One region of the Natronosporangium hydrolyticum genome, then DNA from elsewhere that is predicted to be linked to it. Evidence: riboswitches for the same ligand, from Rfam matches in the RefSeq annotation. Region 1 holds a riboswitch; each other region holds the start of a gene.
What was found. A riboswitch is a leader RNA that binds a small molecule or an ion and turns the genes downstream of it on or off. The one in region 1 is predicted to bind cobalamin.

Region 1 (5,493 bases):
CCGCGCCAACCTGGGGCTGGCCCGACACCTGCTACGACAGATCGAAGCCTCGATCGAGGTTTAGGGAGGGCGACCGTGCCCGGTCACCACGATGCGGCATCCGCCGCCAACGGCCCGCACACCGAGCTCGCGGCGCTTCGGCAGGCGGTCAATGGCGTGGTCGGCTCGGTCATCACCGGCGTCGACGGCCTGCTCCTCCTCCATGACCTGGCCGACGGCACCGAACCGCACGATCTCGCCGCCCTCGCCGCCGCCACCTTCGGCCTGGGACGGCAGACCGCCCTGGCGCTCCGGCACGGCCCGTTCCGGGAGTCCACCGTTCGCAGCCACCGTGGCTACTTCGCGGTCTACGCGATCAACGACCGGGCGCTGCTGGCGGTGCTCGGTGACAGCACGTTGAACGTTGCCCGGCTCCACCTTGAGGCACGGGAGGCCGCGGGCAGGCTCGCGAGCATGCTCGACGCACACATCGCGAGCCAGCCCCGGCTGTAGGTCGCCGCCTAGCTCCGCACCGCAGCCGCGGCAGCGGTCAGGCGCCGCAGCGACGCTTCGACCTCCGGGTAGCGACGAGTCTTCAACCCGCAGTCAGGATTCACCCACAGCCGCGACGCCGGAACCGCCGCCACCGCCAGCCGCAGCGCCGCCTCGAACTCCTGCTGCGGGGGCACCCTCGGGGAGTGGATATCCCACACCCCGGGGCCGACTCCCCGCGCGTACCCGATCGCCGCCAGATCGTCGAGAACCTCCATCTTCGAGCGGGAAGCCTCGATGCTGGTGACATCGGCGTCCAGCGCGTCGATCGCGTGGATCACCTCACCGAACTCCGAATAGCACAGATGGGTGTGGATCTGGGCGGAGTCATCGACGCCGCTGGTCGCCAACCGGAACGCCGATACCGCCCAGTCTACGTACGCCGGCTGGGAAGACCTGCGCAACGGTAGCAGCTCCCGTAGCGCAGGCTCGTCCACCTGGATCACCGTGATGCCGGCCGCCGCAAGGTCCCGGCACTCGTCCCGCAACGCCAGCGCCACCTGGTCGGCGGTCTCCGCGAGGGGCTGGTCGGTCCGCACGAACGACCAGGCCAGGATCGTGACCGGCCCGGTGAGCATGCCCTTGACCGGCCGATCAGTGAGCGACTGGGCGAAGCTGGACCACTCGACGGTCATCGGCGCCGGCCGGGCCACATCGCCGTAGATGATCGGCGGCCGGACACAGCGCGACCCGTACGACTGCACCCAGCCATGCTCGGTAGCGGCGAACCCGGCCAACTGCTCGCCGAAGTACTGCACCATGTCGTTGCGCTCCGGCTCGCCGTGCACCAGGACATCCAGGCCCAGGCGCTCCTGCAGCCGGATCACCTGCTCGATCTCGGCCCGCATCCGCTCGGCGTAGCTGGCGTCGTCAAGTTTGCCGGCCCGGTGGGCAGCCCGAGCCTTCCGCAGCTCCGGCGTCTGCGGGAACGAGCCGATGGTGGTGGTGGGTAGCGGCGGTAGCTGCAGTCGCGCCTGCTGAGCTGCGGCCCGGTCGGCGTAGGCACCGCGCTGCCGATCCGCCGGCTGCAGCGTGGCCAGCCGGGCCCGTACCCCGTCGTTGCGCCACTGCTCGGGTGACGGTGGCAGCGGAGCCGGCAGCTGCCCCACGCCCTCGGCCAGGGCTTGGCCGAGCTGCACCACCTCGTCGACCTTCTGCCGGGCGAACGCCAACCGCTCCCGCAGCTGCGGGTCGAGGCCCTGCTCCGCCGAGACATCCACCGGTACGTGCAGCAGCGAACACGAGGTCGAGACCGCGACCTGGTCGGCGATCGCGGCGACCGTGGCCGCGGTCGCCGCCGCCGCCCGCAGGTCGGTACGCCACACGTTGTGCCCGTCGACCAGGCCAGCCACGATCGTCGTACCCGGGCGGGGTGCCGCGGCGGCGAGTTGGTCCACTGTGGCTCGCCCGGCGATCAGATCCAGGCCCAGCGCCTCGATCGAGGTGTCGAGCAACGCCGGTAGGGCATCGTCGAGCTGCCCGAAGTAGGTCGCGACGAAGATCTTCGGCCGTCGGGACAGACCCGCGAGCCTGGTGTAAGCCCGGTGCAGCGCCACGATCTCGGCAGCGCTGCGGTCGGCGACGTATCCCGGCTCGTCGAGCTGCACCCACGCCACGCCCGCGTCGGCGAGCGCTGCCAGGATCTCTGCGTACACCTCGACCAGGTCGTCGAGCCGGTCGAACGGGTTGGACCCGGGCACCGCCGGCTTGGCCAGGAGCAGGAAGGTAGCCGGACCGATCAGCGCCGGCCGGGTCGGGATCTCCAGCGCGGCCGCTTCGGCGTACTCGCGCAGCGCTTTGGCGGGGTCGGGGGTGAAGACCGTCTCCGGGCCGATCTCCGGGACCAGATAGTGATAGTTGGTAGCGAACCACTTGGTGAGTTCCAACGCCGGCTCGGCGTCGACGCCCCGGGCCATCGCAAAGTAGGTGTCCAGGTCGGACAAGCCCAGTCGGCGGAAGCGTTCCGGGATCGCCCCGACCGCGACGGCGGTGTCGAGCATGTGGTCGTAGTAGGAGAATGTGTTCGACGGGATCGAATCGAGTCCAGCGGCGGCCAACGCCTGCCACACGTCGGCGCGCAGCGACGCGCCTGTCCTTTCCAAGGCGTCGGCGTCGATGCTGCCCGCCCAGTATGCCTCGACCGCCTGCTTCAGCTCGCGGTTCGGGCCGATCCGCGGATAGCCGAGCACGGTGCTCTGGCCGAATGGGTTGCTCACAGCCGTTCCTTCCCTCGAAGTGCCCGGCGGACCCTCACGAAGGCGAGGGGGAAGGAGGGTACGGCGAGGTACCAGCGCTTCCGCCCTGGCCGTCCCGAGAGGCCGTCGGCGGCGCACACCGGTTGGTGCACGCGGTGCGGGCAGGTCTTCGGACTCGCGGGCGTGACCACTGATGGTCGCCTACTGGCCGTCGCTTCCCAGACCCAGGGGCCCAGTGCGTCTGACGGCGGTCGTTCCCGCTCACCGCTGCGGGGCAGTCCCGGATTTGCACCGGGTTCCCTCTTACGACGCCCCGCTGTCACAGCCGGGGCGAACCAGCACTGTCAGCCATCCTACAACGCCCCGGGCGCCGCCCCGGGGGTCCTGAGCGCCCGGGGCGGCTGTGACCTGGCCTTCTGCGGGCTAGAAATCGTCGTCGAAGCTGACCGACCCGGTGACGCCCACCTGGTAGGCCGAGACCCGACGTTCGAAGAAGTTGGACAGTTCCTGAACGTCCTGCAGCTCCATGAAGGCGAATGGGTTTCCACTGCCGTAGACCGGCTCGATGCCGAGGGCGGCCAACCGCCGGTCGGCCACGTGCTGGAGATACTCCCGCATGTCGGCCAACGACAGCCCGGAGACTCCCTGTTCGAGCAGGTCCGCCGCGAACTGGACCTCGCACTCCACCGCCTCGGACAGCATCTCGGTCACCCGGCGGCGCAGCTCGTCGTCGAACAGGTCCGGCTCCTCGGCCCGTACCGTGTCGACCACGTCGAAGGCGAAGGCCATGTGCATCGACTCGTCGCGGAAGACCCAGTTGGTGCCGGACGCCAGACCGTGCAGCATGCCCCGGGAGCGAAGGAAATAGACGTAGGCGAAGGCCCCATAGAAGAAGAGCCCTTCGATACAGGCCGCGAAGCAGATCAGGTTCAGCAGGAACGCTCGTCGATCTTCTCGGGTCCGCAACTCTCGAAGCTCGAAGACCGAGTCGATCCACTTAAAACAGAACTCTGCCTTGCGCGCGATCGACGGAATGTTCTCCACCGCCGCGAACGCCTCGAAGCGCTCCTGCTCATTGGGGACATAGGTGTCGAGGAGGTTTAGATAGAACTGGACATGCACCGCCTCCTCGAACAGCTGCCGGGAGAGGTACAGCCGCCCTTCCGGCGAGTTGATGTGCTGATACAGGTTCAGCACCAGGTTGTTCGCCACGATGGTGTCGCCGGTGGCGAAGAACGCCACCAGCCTGCTCACCAGATGCCGCTCAGCCGGCGACAGCTTCGCCAGGTCGGCGAGGTCGGAGTGCAGATCGACCTCCTCGACGGTCCAGGTGTTCTTGATCGCGTCCTTGAACCGGTCGAAGAAGTGCGGATACCGCATCGGACGCAGAGTCAGGTCCATCCCCGGATCGAGGAGCAGCTGCCGGTCGGCGGTACGAGGTTCCGGGATCGTGGTCACTGGCACGCCTCACAGGTCTCGGGGTTCTCCAGGGAGCAGGCTTCCGCGTCCGTCGCATCCGCCGGCCCATTCGCTGCCACCGGCTCGACGGAGACCGTGGCCTGCTGGATCCGGGTCGCGGGCCGGGAACGCAGATAATAAGTGGTCTTCAGCCCGGACTTCCAGGCGTAGAGGTACATCGAGGAGAGCTTCCCGATCGTCGGCGCGCTCAGAAACAGATTCAACGACTGTGACTGATCCACATACGGCCCCCGGGCCGCCGCCAGGTCGATCAATGCCCGCTGGGGCAGCTCCCACGCCGTCCGGAACAACTCCCGCACTTCGGCCGGCACCTCGGCGACACCCTGCACCGAGCCCTCGGCCCGCTTGATCTGCTCCCGGATCGCCGGAGTCCACAGTCCTCGTACCTTCAGTTCGCGTACCAGGTAGTTGTTGATCTGCAGAAACTCGCCGGAGAGCGTCTCCCGTTTAAACAAGTTGGACACCTGCGGCTCGATGCACTCGTAGCAGCCCGCGATCGAGGCGATCGTCGCCGTCGGCGCGATCGCCACCAGCAACGAGTTCCGCAGCCCGTGGGTTGCCAGCCGCTGCCGTAGTTCGGCCCAGCGCTGCGACTGGGTTGGGGTGACCAGCCACAGATCCGGCTGGAGGTCGCCGTTTGCCGCCCGAGTCTGCGGGTACGCCGGATGGGGGCCATGCGCCTCCGCTAGCGACACCGAGGTCTCCAACGCGGTGAGGTAGATCTCCTCCTGCACCCGGGTCGAGAGCTGCGCCGCCGCTGCCGAGTCGAACGGCAGCCGCAACGTGAAGAACGCGTCCTGCAACCCCATCAGGCCGAGTCCGACCGGCCGCCACCGCGGGTTCGAGGCCGCCGCCTGCTCGGACGGGTAGTAGTTGATGTCGATCACCCGGTCCAGGAACACCACCGCGGTCCGCACCGTCGCCCGCAGCTTCTCCCAGTCGACCCCGTCGGCGGTGACGTGGGCGCCCAGATTGATCGAGCCGAGGTTACAGACCGCGGTCTCGCGGTCGGAGTTGACCTGCAGGATCTCGGTACACAGGTTCGAGAGGTGGATAGTGTCGCCGGTGGAACCAGTCTGATTGGACAGCCGGTTCGACGGGTCTTTGAAGGTCATCCAGCCGTTTCCGGTCTGGGCCAACGTCCGCATCATCCGCCCGAACAGATCCCGCGCCCGGACCGTACGCACCGCGCTCTTCTCCGCGACCCGGTACGCGTCATCGAACTCCTCACCCCACAGATCCGGCAGCTCCGGCGCGTCGGATGGGTCGATCAGCGACCACTGTTCAT
Region 2 (5,493 bases), 1.1 Mb from region 1:
CAGGTTGCCGAACTCCTCGGCCATCGCCTCGTTGAGGATGCTGAACTCGGTGAGGGACGCGGTGGCCCCACCCGGCAGGTACGGGTAGAGGTGGTTCACCCCCGGGATCAGGATCAGCATCGGCTCCAGCGTGTACAGATAGCCACCGACCACCAGCAACGTGGCGAGCTGGTTGCGGATCAGGGCCCCGACCCCCACCCCCAGGATCGTGTAGACCGCGGTGGCGGCGACCAGCCGGAGCTGCAACCCGGCGATGGTGCCCGGGTCCGCCCCCACCGTCAGCCCGGCGGGGACCGCCACCGCCACCAGCCCGGCCACGGCGGCCACCGCCGCGGCCACGCCGAAGACCACCCCCACCGCCGCATAGGTCGCCACCTTCGCCAGCACCACCGGGTAACGGCGGGGTACGAACAGGAACGACTGGGTGATCGTCCGGTGCCGGTACTCCTGGGTCATGGCCGCCGCGCCCAGCAACGCCGGGATGATCACCACTAGGCCACCGACCGAGAGCGCCGCCCGGACTCCGGCCTCGGTGTCGACCGGCGGCAGCGGCGGGTCGGAGACCGGCCCGAAGGCGGCGATCACCGCCACCGAGCCGGCGGTGACGCCGACGGTCGCCAGCAGCAGCCACAGCCACAGTTGGGTGCCGAGTAGTTTACGTAGCTCGGCGTGGAGCATCCGGATCATCGAGCAGCCTCCGTGGTGAGGACCTCCGTGGTGAGGTTGAGGAAGACCGACTCCAGGCCGGTACGGGTCGGGTCGAGTTCGGCGAGCGTGCCGCTGGCGAGCAGCCGGCCCCGGTGGATGACGACCGCCCGGTCGACGCTCTGCTGCACCTCGGCGAGCAGATGACTGGAGATCAGCACGGTGCGCCCCTGGTCGGCGAAGTCCCGCAGGAACCGGCGTAGCCACGCGATGCCCTGCGGGTCCAGACCGTTGACCGGCTCGTCGAGCAACAGCACTTGCGGGTCGCCGAGCAGGGCGGTGGCGAGGTTGAGTCGTTGCCGCATGCCCGTGGAGTAGGTCCGGTACCTCCGGTCGGCGTACTCGGTCATCTCCAGCTGTGCGAGCACCTCGTCGACGCGGCAGGCGGGATAGCCGGCTAGCGCGCAGTGGACCCGCAGGTGGCTGCGGGCGCTGTGCCCCGGGTGGGCGTAGGCGCCGTCGAGCGCCGCCCCGACCACCGCGTTCGGCGCGGCGAGCTCCCGGTAGCGGTGTCCGCCGATCGCCACGGCCCCGCTGGTGGGCTGCACCAGCCCGAGAATCATCCGCAGCGTGGTGGTCTTGCCGGCTCCGTTCGGGCCGAGGAAGCCGGTGATCTGGCCGGGTGGGACCGAGAAGCTCAACTCCTCGACCGCAGTCACCCCTCGGTACCGCTTCGTCAGCCGCTGCACCTCGATCGGCACACCAGCCATCGGACCCTGAGTTGGTTTCATGTAGTTATTCTATCTGTCATAGAACAAAGCGCAAAGCCTTCTCCGCCTGGTGGGGCGAGTCGGGATCTTGTGACCGGAAATGTCGGGATATCACGGGGCGCATGGTCCCCACCCGCCCCACCAAGCGGGGACGGGCGGCGCTAACTCGGGACCTTGTGGGGGCTAGTCGGCGTTGACCAGGCGCAGCAGCGGGGCGTCCGAGCCGTCGACCGCGACGTAGATCGCACCGTCGTGCGGCCCCACCGCCACGTCCCGGATCCGCCACCCCTCATCGGCGAGCAGCGGCTCGGCCTCCTCGACCTGGTCGCCCGCCACCGTCAGCCGGGCAAGATACTCGCTGGCCAGGCCGCCGACGAGCAGATCATCCTGCCACTGTGGGAACTCGTCACCGGTATAGAAGGTCAGACCAGCGGGCGGGAAACCGCCGCTGCCGCACTCCCAGTAGAAGACCGGCTCGACGGTGCCCTCGACCTCGTCGGGCCACTCTCCGAGCGGCGTGTCGGTGCCGTATTCGCAGGCGGTAGTCGCCACCGGCCAGCCGAAGTTGCCGCCGGCCTCCAGCACATTGATCTCGTCGCCGTCCTGCTCGCCGTGCTCACTGGCCCAGATCTCCCCGGTCTCCGGATGCACCGTCAGCCCCTGAATGTTGCGGTGCCCGTAGGAGTAGATCTCGTCGGCGACCTCCGGATCGTCGACGAATGGGTTGTCGGCCGGCACCGACCCGTCCGGTTCCAGCCGCAAGGTCGTCCCGATCGGCGTACTCGGGTCCTGCGCGGGGTGGTCGTCGAAGTTTTTGTAGCCTCGGTCGCCGACGGTCATGAACAGGTAGCCGTCGTCGTCGAAGACGATCGACGAGCCGTAGTGGGCGGTGCTCTGCAGGAACGGCTCGGCCACATACAGCACCTCGACCTGGTCGAGCTGCTGCTCGGCCAGGTCGAGCTGGCCGCGGGCGAGGTGGGTGGTGGTGGTGCCGCCGCTGTCGTCGGCCGCCGAGTAGGTGAGGTAGACCCACGGCGCCTCGGGGTAGTCCGGGTCCAGCGCGACGTCGAGCAGCCCGCCCTGACCGCCGGTGGCGACCTCAGGAACGCCGGAGATGTCGTCGATCTCGCCGGTGCTCGAGTCGACCACCGACAGAATCCCGGCCGACTGGGTCACCAGCAGCTGCTCGCCGTCGGGCAGGAAGGCCAGCCCCCACGGCCCGTCCAGACCGTCGACGACGGTCTCCACCACCAACTCGGTGTCGGCGACGGCGGGGGCGGTGGCGGCGCCGGTGCCGGTCGGAGCCGGCTCCTCAACCGGGTCGTCCGCCGCCGAGCACGCGCCCGCCGCGATCACGAGCCCGGCCACCGCGGCCCGCGCCATCAGAGTGCTTGCCCGCATGCGTTCCCCCCACCCGGCATCCATCGACGCCAACAACATCACCACTGTAACCATGCCAGCGCGCCACCGACGATCCCGCGCGGCTCGGCGCCGGCGGCCGGCTCAGCACCGGGCGGGTTTGAGCCAACTGCACTCCACGTCAGCCGGCAGCGGCGGGGTCGCCGGCTCCGGCACACTGGTCGGCAGCGTCCCCGCCCCGCCGACGCTGAATTCGGCGAGCGCCACCACGATCCGGTCCTCGATCACCTTGACTGCATCAAGGTGGTTGTTGAGCAGGATCGCGAAGACCAGCGGCCGGCCGTCGCCGTCGGTGACGTAACCGGAGAGGGCCGAGACCGACGTCAACGTGCCGGTCTTTGCGTACGCGTTGCCGGCCGCCGCGGTGTCCCGCATCCGGCTCGTGAGGGTCCCGCCCACCATCCGGTCCGGATCACCCGCGACCGGCAGCGCCTCATGCCACGCGTCGAACCACTCCTCCGAACGCAGCGCGCGGAGCAGCGTCACAAACTGGTCCGCCGGAACGAGGTTCCAGCGGGACAACCCGGAACCGTCCGCCTGCCGGTGCGACTCGACCGCCACGCCGTGCCCGGCAACGTAGTCACCGATCGCCGCCAGGCCCGCCGACATGAAGATGGTCTACACGTCTACCCCGTGATCGGTCAATGGTCTGGACCTGCCCTGCAATCAACCCGTAACTCCGGTTCGCGTGGCTCCGCGCGAGTCAGGCCAGTTCGCGGCTGCCCTGCCAGCGGTCCGCGTGGACCGCGGCCACCAACGGCCGGCGGCGCCGCCACCCGTGCCGCTCCAGATCCGGCACATCCTCCACATAAGACACAGGGCCGAGGCACAGCCACGCCACCGGGCGGATCCGCTCCGGGATCCCCAACAACCGCTGCAGAAACTCCTCCCGGTAGAAGGAGACCCAGCCGACCCCGAGCCGCTCCGCCGCCGCCGCGAGCCACAGATTCTGGATCGCCAGGCAGACTGAGTACAGGCCGGCGTCGGCGATAGCGTGCCGACCGAGGACGCCCGGCCCACCCCGCTCCGGGTCGTAAGTCACCACCACCGAGAGCGTGGACTCCCGCACCCCGTCAATCTTGATCTGGCGGAACCGGGCCGCCGCGTCACCGGTGAGGCTCCCCGCGTACACCTCCCGCTCGTGCCGGACATGCTCGTGGAACTCGGCACGCAGCCGGCGGTCGCGGACCACGATGAAGTCCCACGGCTGGGAAAGGCCCACGCTGGGCGCCGCGTGCGCCGCCGCCAGCACCCGATCAAGCACCTCGGCGGCGATCGGCGCACCGGTGAACTGGCCGCGCACGTCGCGACGGCGATGGATGACATCATAGAACTCACTGGGCATGGCAGGCTCCCGCTGCGCTCGGGCCCCGGCTAGCCGGGGCGGCGAATGCGAGGCCGGTCTTCGGACTCCCAGATCGTCACCTCACCGCCCGCCTTCCCAACCGCAAGGTCAGTGGCTGCGCACGCGACGCATGGGCGGCAGCTCCCTGGTCACCGCGGCGGGCCCGTGCCGGAGTCACACCGGCTTCCCGATTCTCCCCACTCAGGCCGAGCGGGGCACCTCGCGATCAGTTCGTGCCGCCCGCAGCGTACCGCGACGCCGCCGACCCACTAGCCGCCGGACCCGACCGCTGCCCGAATAGTCGCCATCTCATCCGGGCGCAACCGACCGGCAGCCGCCGCCGCCACACACTCGCGCAGCTCCGCCCGGTCCTTGACGCCGAGCACCACCGTGTCCACCTCCGGCATCGAGAGGGCGTACCGGTGCGCCAGCGACGCCGCGGACTCGCCGAACTCGCGCGCCAGCGCCCGAAACGGCTCCGCCCGATGGAAATCGGCCATGATCGGATGCTCCGGCGGCAGCTCCCGGTCGATCCCGTAGGTGAGCGCACCCGCCTGCACCGCCCGGATCCCCATCACTCCCACCCCGTGCCGGCGGGCGGCGGCCAGGGTCTCCGCCGGCCGGGTGTCGCTCTGCGCCGGCGCCAGCTCACCCGCGGAGTCCAGCAGGTTCGCCACGCACTGCGCGGCCGCGGGCGTCGGTGCCGCACCGAGCACCTCGGTCACCGCCGCCGTATCCGCCACCGCGGTGATCCCCCAAGACCCGATCCGACCCCGCCGGACCAGGTCTTCCAGCGCCGGCCGCACCGCCTCGACGAACAAGCTGACCGGCGTAGCCCACGGCGCCCCCGGCTCCGCCTCCGCCGTGACATGGTTGTGCAGCAGGAACACGTCGGCGAAAGAGATCCGCATCCGGGTCAGGCTGTCATCCAGCGACTTCTCCAGGAACGCGGGGACATCGAAGGGATCGGGGTTGCCGAGCCCACACTTGGTGGAGACCCGAACCCCGGCGGGGAGCTTACCGGCGAACGCCTCCCCCACCACCCGCTCCGCCTCGCCGTCACCGTACCCAGGCGCGACATCGATGAGATCAATGCCGGCGTCGACCGCCTCCCGGACGGTCGCGACCGCCTCCTGGCGGGTGGTGGGGCCCCAGACCTGCCCCAGCCCGCCACCGCCCAAGGTAAGGACGCTGACCTCCCCGACGCTGCCCAGGGTTCGCCGCTCCATCGCCACACTCCTTCCCATCGACTCCAGTCAGCCGCCCCCAAGGCTTCCACTTCGAGCGCTCTCGAAGTCAAGCCGCCGCCGCGAC
Region 3 (5,493 bases), 2.3 Mb from region 1:
GATCCACACCCGTTGCCGCTGCCCGCCGGAGAGTTCGTCGATCGGTTGCTCGGAGAGCTGGGCGACCCCGGTTGCCTGCATCGCCGCCGCCACCGCCTGGTCGTCGGCGGTGCTCCACTGCCGGAACCAGCGCTGATGCGGATGCCGGCCCCGGCCGATCAGATCGGCGACGGTGATGCCGTCCGGGGCGATCGGCTGCTGCGGCAGCAGGCCGAGCTGCCGGGCCAGGGTCCGGGCGGGCAGTGTGGAGAGATCCGCGCCGTCGAGCAGCACCCGGCCCGACTGTGGTCGCAGCAGCCGGGCGAGGCCACGCAGCAGGGTGGACTTGCCGCAGCCGTTGGCGCCGACGACGGTGGTGATGCGGCCCTGCGGCAGCGTCACCGAAACGCCGTCGACGACCAGTTTGTCCCGATAACCGAGGCTGAGCTGGTCGGCGGCGAGGCTGGGGACGGGGTGTGACGGGGAGGCGGTGTGCGGCGGGGAGATGGTCATCCGGCGTGTCCTATTCGGTTGGCCCGGGCGAGCAGGTAGAGCAGCATCGGTGCGCCGAGGATCGCGGTGAGCACCCCGACCGGCAGCTCGGTGGGGCTGAACAGCAGTCGGGCGGCCAGGTCCGCGCTGACCACGATCAGCGCGCCGACCGCGGCCGACGCCGCCAGCCCGGTCTGCCGTTCGGCCAGGATCCGTCGGGTGATCTGGGGCGCCACCAGCGCCACGAAGCCGATCGGGCCGGCCGCCGCGGTCGCCATGGCGGCCAGCACGACCGCCACCAGCAACAGCGGGGTCCGACCGCCACCGGCCCGGCCGGAGAGCGTCTGCGCCAGATCGTCCCCGAGCTCGAGCAACCGCAGCTGCCGGGCGAGGATGAGCAGCGTCGGCACCACTACGGCGAGGGTCAGCCCGATGACGGTGACGTGCAGCGTGGTCCGGTTGGCGAGGCTGCCGGTGAGCCAGGCGGCCGCGACCAACGCCCGGTAGATGTCGGCCCGGATCAGCAGCAACGAGATCCCCGATCCGAGCATCGCCGCGACGCCGATGCCGACCAGCACCAGCCGGAAACCATTGAGCCCCCGCTTGTACGCGATGGCGAGGATGAGCGCCGCGGTGAGCAGCGCCCCGGCCAGCGCCCCGACGACGGTCATGAGCCCGCTGCCGCCGAGCACCGTGAGCACGATCAGCGCACCCAGCGCCGCGCCCGAGTTGATGCCGATCACATCGGGGCTGACCAGCGGGTTGCCGGCGATCCGTTGCAGGATCGCGCCGGAGAGGGCGAACGCGGCGCCGACCCCGAGGCCGGTGAGCGCCCGCGGCAACCGGTCGCCGATCACCACGTCCCGTTCGATCAGGGTCCCGCCACCGCCGAGGATGGATACCGCGTCGGTGAAGCTGATCGGGTACTCGCCCAGCGTCAGCGAGCAGGCCGCGATCAACGCGGCCAGGGTCCACGCGGTCGTGCCGAGCAGCAGGGAGCTGCGGCTCAGCCGGAGCGCGACGCCGCCGCGGGGGGAGCGGAGCAGCACCGCGTCCCGGGTCGGTCTGCTCACAGCTGCGGCACCTTCCGGTTGCGGACCAAGTAGAGGAAGAACGGCGCCCCGGCCAGCGCGGTGATGATGCCGACCTGCAGCTGCTGCGGCGCCACCAGCACCCGGCCGAGCACGTCTGCCAGCAGCAGCACGATCGGACCCAGCAGCACACACCACGGCAGTAGCCAGCGGTAGTCCGGTCCGGTGATCATCCGGGCGATATGCGGAATCACCAGTCCGACGAACCCGACCGGCCCGGCGACCGCGGTGGCCGCCCCGGCCAGCAGCACCACCGACAACGCCCCCACCGCTCGTACGGCCATCAGCTTGGTGCCGAGGCTGCTCGCCATGTCGTCGCCGAGCGCGATCGCGTTCAGTGCGCGGCTGATCACCACAGCGGCGACCGCACCGGCCACGATGAACGGGGTGACGATCACCAGGTCGGTACCGCCGGCGCGGGTGAGTGAGCCGACCACCCAGAACCGGAAGTCGTCCAGCGTCGAGGCGTCGAGCAGCGTGATCGCGGTGGTCACGGCCCCGACCAGGGCGGTGAACGCCGCCCCGGCGAGGGCGAGCTTCACCGGGGTGGCGCCACCGTGGCCGAGCGAACCGAGGAAGTAGACGAAGACCGCCGCGACCGCCGCGCCGACGAAGGCGAACCAGATGTAGCCGCTGACCGTGGCGACCCCCAGCAACGCCATCGCCAGCACGACCGCCAGCGCCGAGCCGGCGTTGACCCCCAGGATGCCGGGGCCGGCCAGGGGATTGCGGGTCAGCCCTTGCATCACCGCGCCGGCGATCCCCAGCGCCGCACCGACGAGCAGTCCGGTGACCGTGCGGGGGATCCGGACGTGCCGGACCACCCGGTCGAGGTCGCTCTCAGCGGGCCCGTCGAGGGCGGCGATCACGTCGGCGAACCCCACCGAGAAGTTGCCGACCAGGACGGAGAGGACGCTGACGACCCCGAGGACCAGGGCGGCGACCACCAACCCGGCGCCCCGGCCGAGGCCGCCGCGCAGCAGTACGCGCGGTGCCTGGGCCGGTCGGCGGGGCGGTGGTGGCTGTTGCGGCGCGGTGGTCTCGTCCCGACGAGCCACCGTGGCCTCTGCCACGCGCTGCTGCCCTACTGCTCGGTGAACAGCTCTGGGTGGAGCAGGGCGGCCACCTGTTCGATGCTGTGCGCTGCCCGGACGCCGGCGGACCGGTTGGCGAAAAGGAACGGGTGGACGTTGCCCTCGGCGACCGCGGTCACCCCGGCGAGCGCCGGGTTTTCCATGAGCTTGGCGACGTCCGGCTCCGCGTCGGCGTCGGTCAAGCTGGCGTCGCAGCATGCGCTGGTCAGGATCACATCCGGGTCGCGCTTGATGATTTCTTCGATGTCGATGTTGTTGTTGCGCAGCTCGGTCAGGTCCGCGAACGCGTTCTCGCCGCCGGCGTGTTCGATGATCTGGGTCCCGAAGTCGATCCCGCCGGCCACCCGGAAACCGCCGTCGTCCTGCGGCGAGATGATCGCGACCGTGGGCCGGGGGGCGTCCGCGACCCGCTCCTCGACCGCAGCCACCCGCGCTTCCAGTTCGGCGATGACCTCCTCGGCCCGGTCGGTCACCTCGAAGAGGGTCCCCAGGTCGTGCAGGTCGTCGTAGATCGTCGCCACTCGTACCGTGGCCGGGTCGATCGCCTCGTCGGCGAGCCCGTCTTCGCTGGGGCACAACGGGCTCAGGATCCAACTCTGGATGCCCAGCTCAGCCAGCCGGCCCCGGGTGCCGAAGCTGTTTGGATTGTCTTCGGCGAAGACGCCGTTGAAGCCGGAGAGTACGAAGTCCGGCTCGGTCGCCAGTAGCCCGTCGCGGCTGGGCAGCGAGGGCACATAGTCCGCGGCGGCCTGCGCGTCGGTGTACTCCGGCAGCACCTCGGAGTCGAGGAAGGCGGTCTGGACCAGCCGGTCGCTGATGCCTAGCGCATGGGCGACCTCAATGGCCGGCTGGTATGCCGCGTAGACTCGCTCCGGCGGGCCGTCGACCGCGACCTCGATGCCGCAGTTTTCGAGCAGGACGCGCGCTTCGCCGTCGGTGCCGTCGGCCTCGGCCGCCGAGCAGCCGGTGAGCAGCAGCGCTGCCGCACCCGATAAGGCCGCGCCAGCGCGCAGGGGCCGAGCAGCAAAAGGTTGCAGGGTGCCGATACGGGAGGCCATAAGCCCGCCTTTCCAGGTCCTCGTGGAACGGGTGCTAGCGTGCCGTGGCCGGTCTCCTGGCTAACGGGACCACCTGTGACACCCCTGCCTTCCCAGGACCGCTGGTCCCAGTGGCTCCACCCGCGAGGGCGGAACGGACGTGTCACGTCCCGATCACAGTGGCGAGGGCCGCGCCGGTTTCTTCACCGAACTTCCCGAGCACCACGGCCCGCGAACCATATCAAGGACTCGCCCGTCAGTCGACGCCGAGGAGTGTCACCGCGATGACTGTGCTGATCGCGATGCATGTGCTGATGTTGAGCCCGACCCGCCGGTGTGCGAGCGTGTATCCGCAGACGACGGCCGAGCCTCGCCGGCCAACCGGGATGAGAGGGACCTGTCACCATGAAAGGGTCAGAAGTCGGATCGGCTGGTCGCCCTAGCGTCGTCAACGACAACGGCGCCTGGTGCTGGTTCCAGGACGAGCGGGCGCTCGTCGACGCGGCGACGCAGACCCTGGTCGTCGGTTCGATCGCGGTCGGGGACGGGCCGGGCGGCGAGGCCCGTTCGGGCAACGTCGAGTTGGCCGTGGTTGACCTGCGGACGGGCACCAGCACCATCGTGGTGCTGCATGAGCGGCTGGAGGCCGACGACCACAACGTGCCGGCGCTGTGGCGGCGCAGCGACGGCCGCTGGCTGGCGGTGTATGCCCGGCACAAGACCGACGACCTGACCCGGTGGCGGATCAGCGAGCCCGGCGACCCGACCCGGTGGGGCCCGGAACGCAGCTTCGACTGGAGCGAGTTGACCGGCGGCCGCGGCGTCACCTACTCGAACCTGCATGCGCTGGACGGTCGGCTCTACTGTTTCGTGCGCGCCGTCAACGACGACCCGTGTGCGCTGGTATCCGACGATGAGGGTGCCACCTGGACCTACGCGGGGAAGCTCTTCACCCGGCCGAAGGTCGGTTACGTCAACGGTTACACCCGTTACGTCTCCGACGGCGCCCGGATCGACCTGGTCACCACCGATCACCACCCGCGTGATTTCGATAACTGTGTATATCACGGTTACGTTGCGGGTGGCGCGCTCTACCGCAGCGACGGCAGCGTGGTCGACGAGACGGCGCTGACCGGTGACGCCCCGTCGCAGGAGAAGCTCACCACCGTGCTGGCGGGCAGCTCGCAATGGGGTGGTGAGTGGATGACCCACTGCTGGACCACCGACATCCGGCGCTCGGCCGACGGCACGGTCGCCGCGGTGCTGACCGCCCGGGCCGGCGCCGCGCCGGCTTCGGCGGAGGCCGGGCTCGACAGCTGGCGTCCGGTGCCGGACCTGCGGTTCTTCTACGCCCGGATGTCGCCGAGCGGCGAGTGGGAGGTCCACCAGCTCGCCCACGCCGGCCCCGGGCTGCTGCCGCACGAACAGGACTACACCGGTCTGGCGGCGATCGACCCGTACGACCTGGGCTCGCTCTACGTCTCCACGCCGGTCGATCCGCGCGACGGCAGTGTCATGCCGCACTACGAAATTTTCCACGCCTACACTTCGGACGGCGGGGCGACCTGGCGGTGGCGGCCGATCACTGAAAAGTCCGATGTTGACAATCTGCGGCCGATCGTGGCGCCGGGCGACCCTGGGCGGGTCCCGCTGCTCTGGTTCCGCGGCGCAATGACCGCCTCCCAGCACTACCGCTGCGAGGTCGTCCTGCTCGACACGCCGCGCGACCGGCGCGACTGAGTCGACCTAAACCGCAACGGCTCCCGACCTCGCTCAGCTGGGCGAGGCCGGGAGCCGGGT

Region 2: it holds a riboswitch for cobalamin, as region 1 does, so the genes downstream of both, bluB (5,6-dimethylbenzimidazole synthase) here and metE (5-methyltetrahydropteroyltriglutamate--homocysteine S-methyltransferase) in region 1, are expected to answer to the same signal.
Region 3: it holds a riboswitch for cobalamin, as region 1 does, so the genes downstream of both, JQS43_RS10780 (ABC transporter substrate-binding protein) here and metE (5-methyltetrahydropteroyltriglutamate--homocysteine S-methyltransferase) in region 1, are expected to answer to the same signal.

What each region holds. Positions count from the first base shown of each region.
Region 1 is NZ_CP070499.1:4,732,124-4,737,616, forward strand. It holds gene JQS43_RS21170 (hypothetical protein) at 1-64, shown strand, start outside; gene JQS43_RS21175 (roadblock/LC7 domain-containing protein) at 76-492, shown strand; gene metE (5-methyltetrahydropteroyltriglutamate--homocysteine S-methyltransferase) at 501-2,747, opposite strand; cobalamin riboswitch at 2,870-3,081, opposite strand; gene JQS43_RS21185 (ribonucleotide-diphosphate reductase subunit beta) at 3,150-4,127, opposite strand; gene JQS43_RS21190 (ribonucleoside-diphosphate reductase subunit alpha) at 4,181-5,493, opposite strand, start outside.
Region 2 is NZ_CP070499.1:3,600,125-3,605,617, forward strand. It holds gene JQS43_RS16025 (ABC transporter permease) at 1-687, opposite strand, end outside; gene JQS43_RS16030 (ABC transporter ATP-binding protein) at 684-1,436, opposite strand; gene JQS43_RS16035 (PQQ-dependent sugar dehydrogenase) at 1,599-2,870, opposite strand; gene JQS43_RS16040 (D-alanyl-D-alanine carboxypeptidase) at 2,919-3,443, opposite strand; gene bluB (5,6-dimethylbenzimidazole synthase) at 3,538-4,179, opposite strand; cobalamin riboswitch at 4,214-4,417, opposite strand; gene JQS43_RS16050 (aldo/keto reductase) at 4,449-5,408, opposite strand; gene JQS43_RS16055 (MerR family transcriptional regulator) at 5,476-5,493, opposite strand, start outside.
Region 3 is NZ_CP070499.1:2,434,692-2,440,184, forward strand. It holds gene JQS43_RS10765 (ABC transporter ATP-binding protein) at 1-492, opposite strand, end outside; gene JQS43_RS10770 (FecCD family ABC transporter permease) at 489-1,544, opposite strand; gene JQS43_RS10775 (FecCD family ABC transporter permease) at 1,541-2,635, opposite strand; gene JQS43_RS10780 (ABC transporter substrate-binding protein) at 2,647-3,714, opposite strand; cobalamin riboswitch at 3,744-3,935, opposite strand; gene JQS43_RS10785 (BNR-4 repeat-containing protein) at 4,099-5,433, shown strand.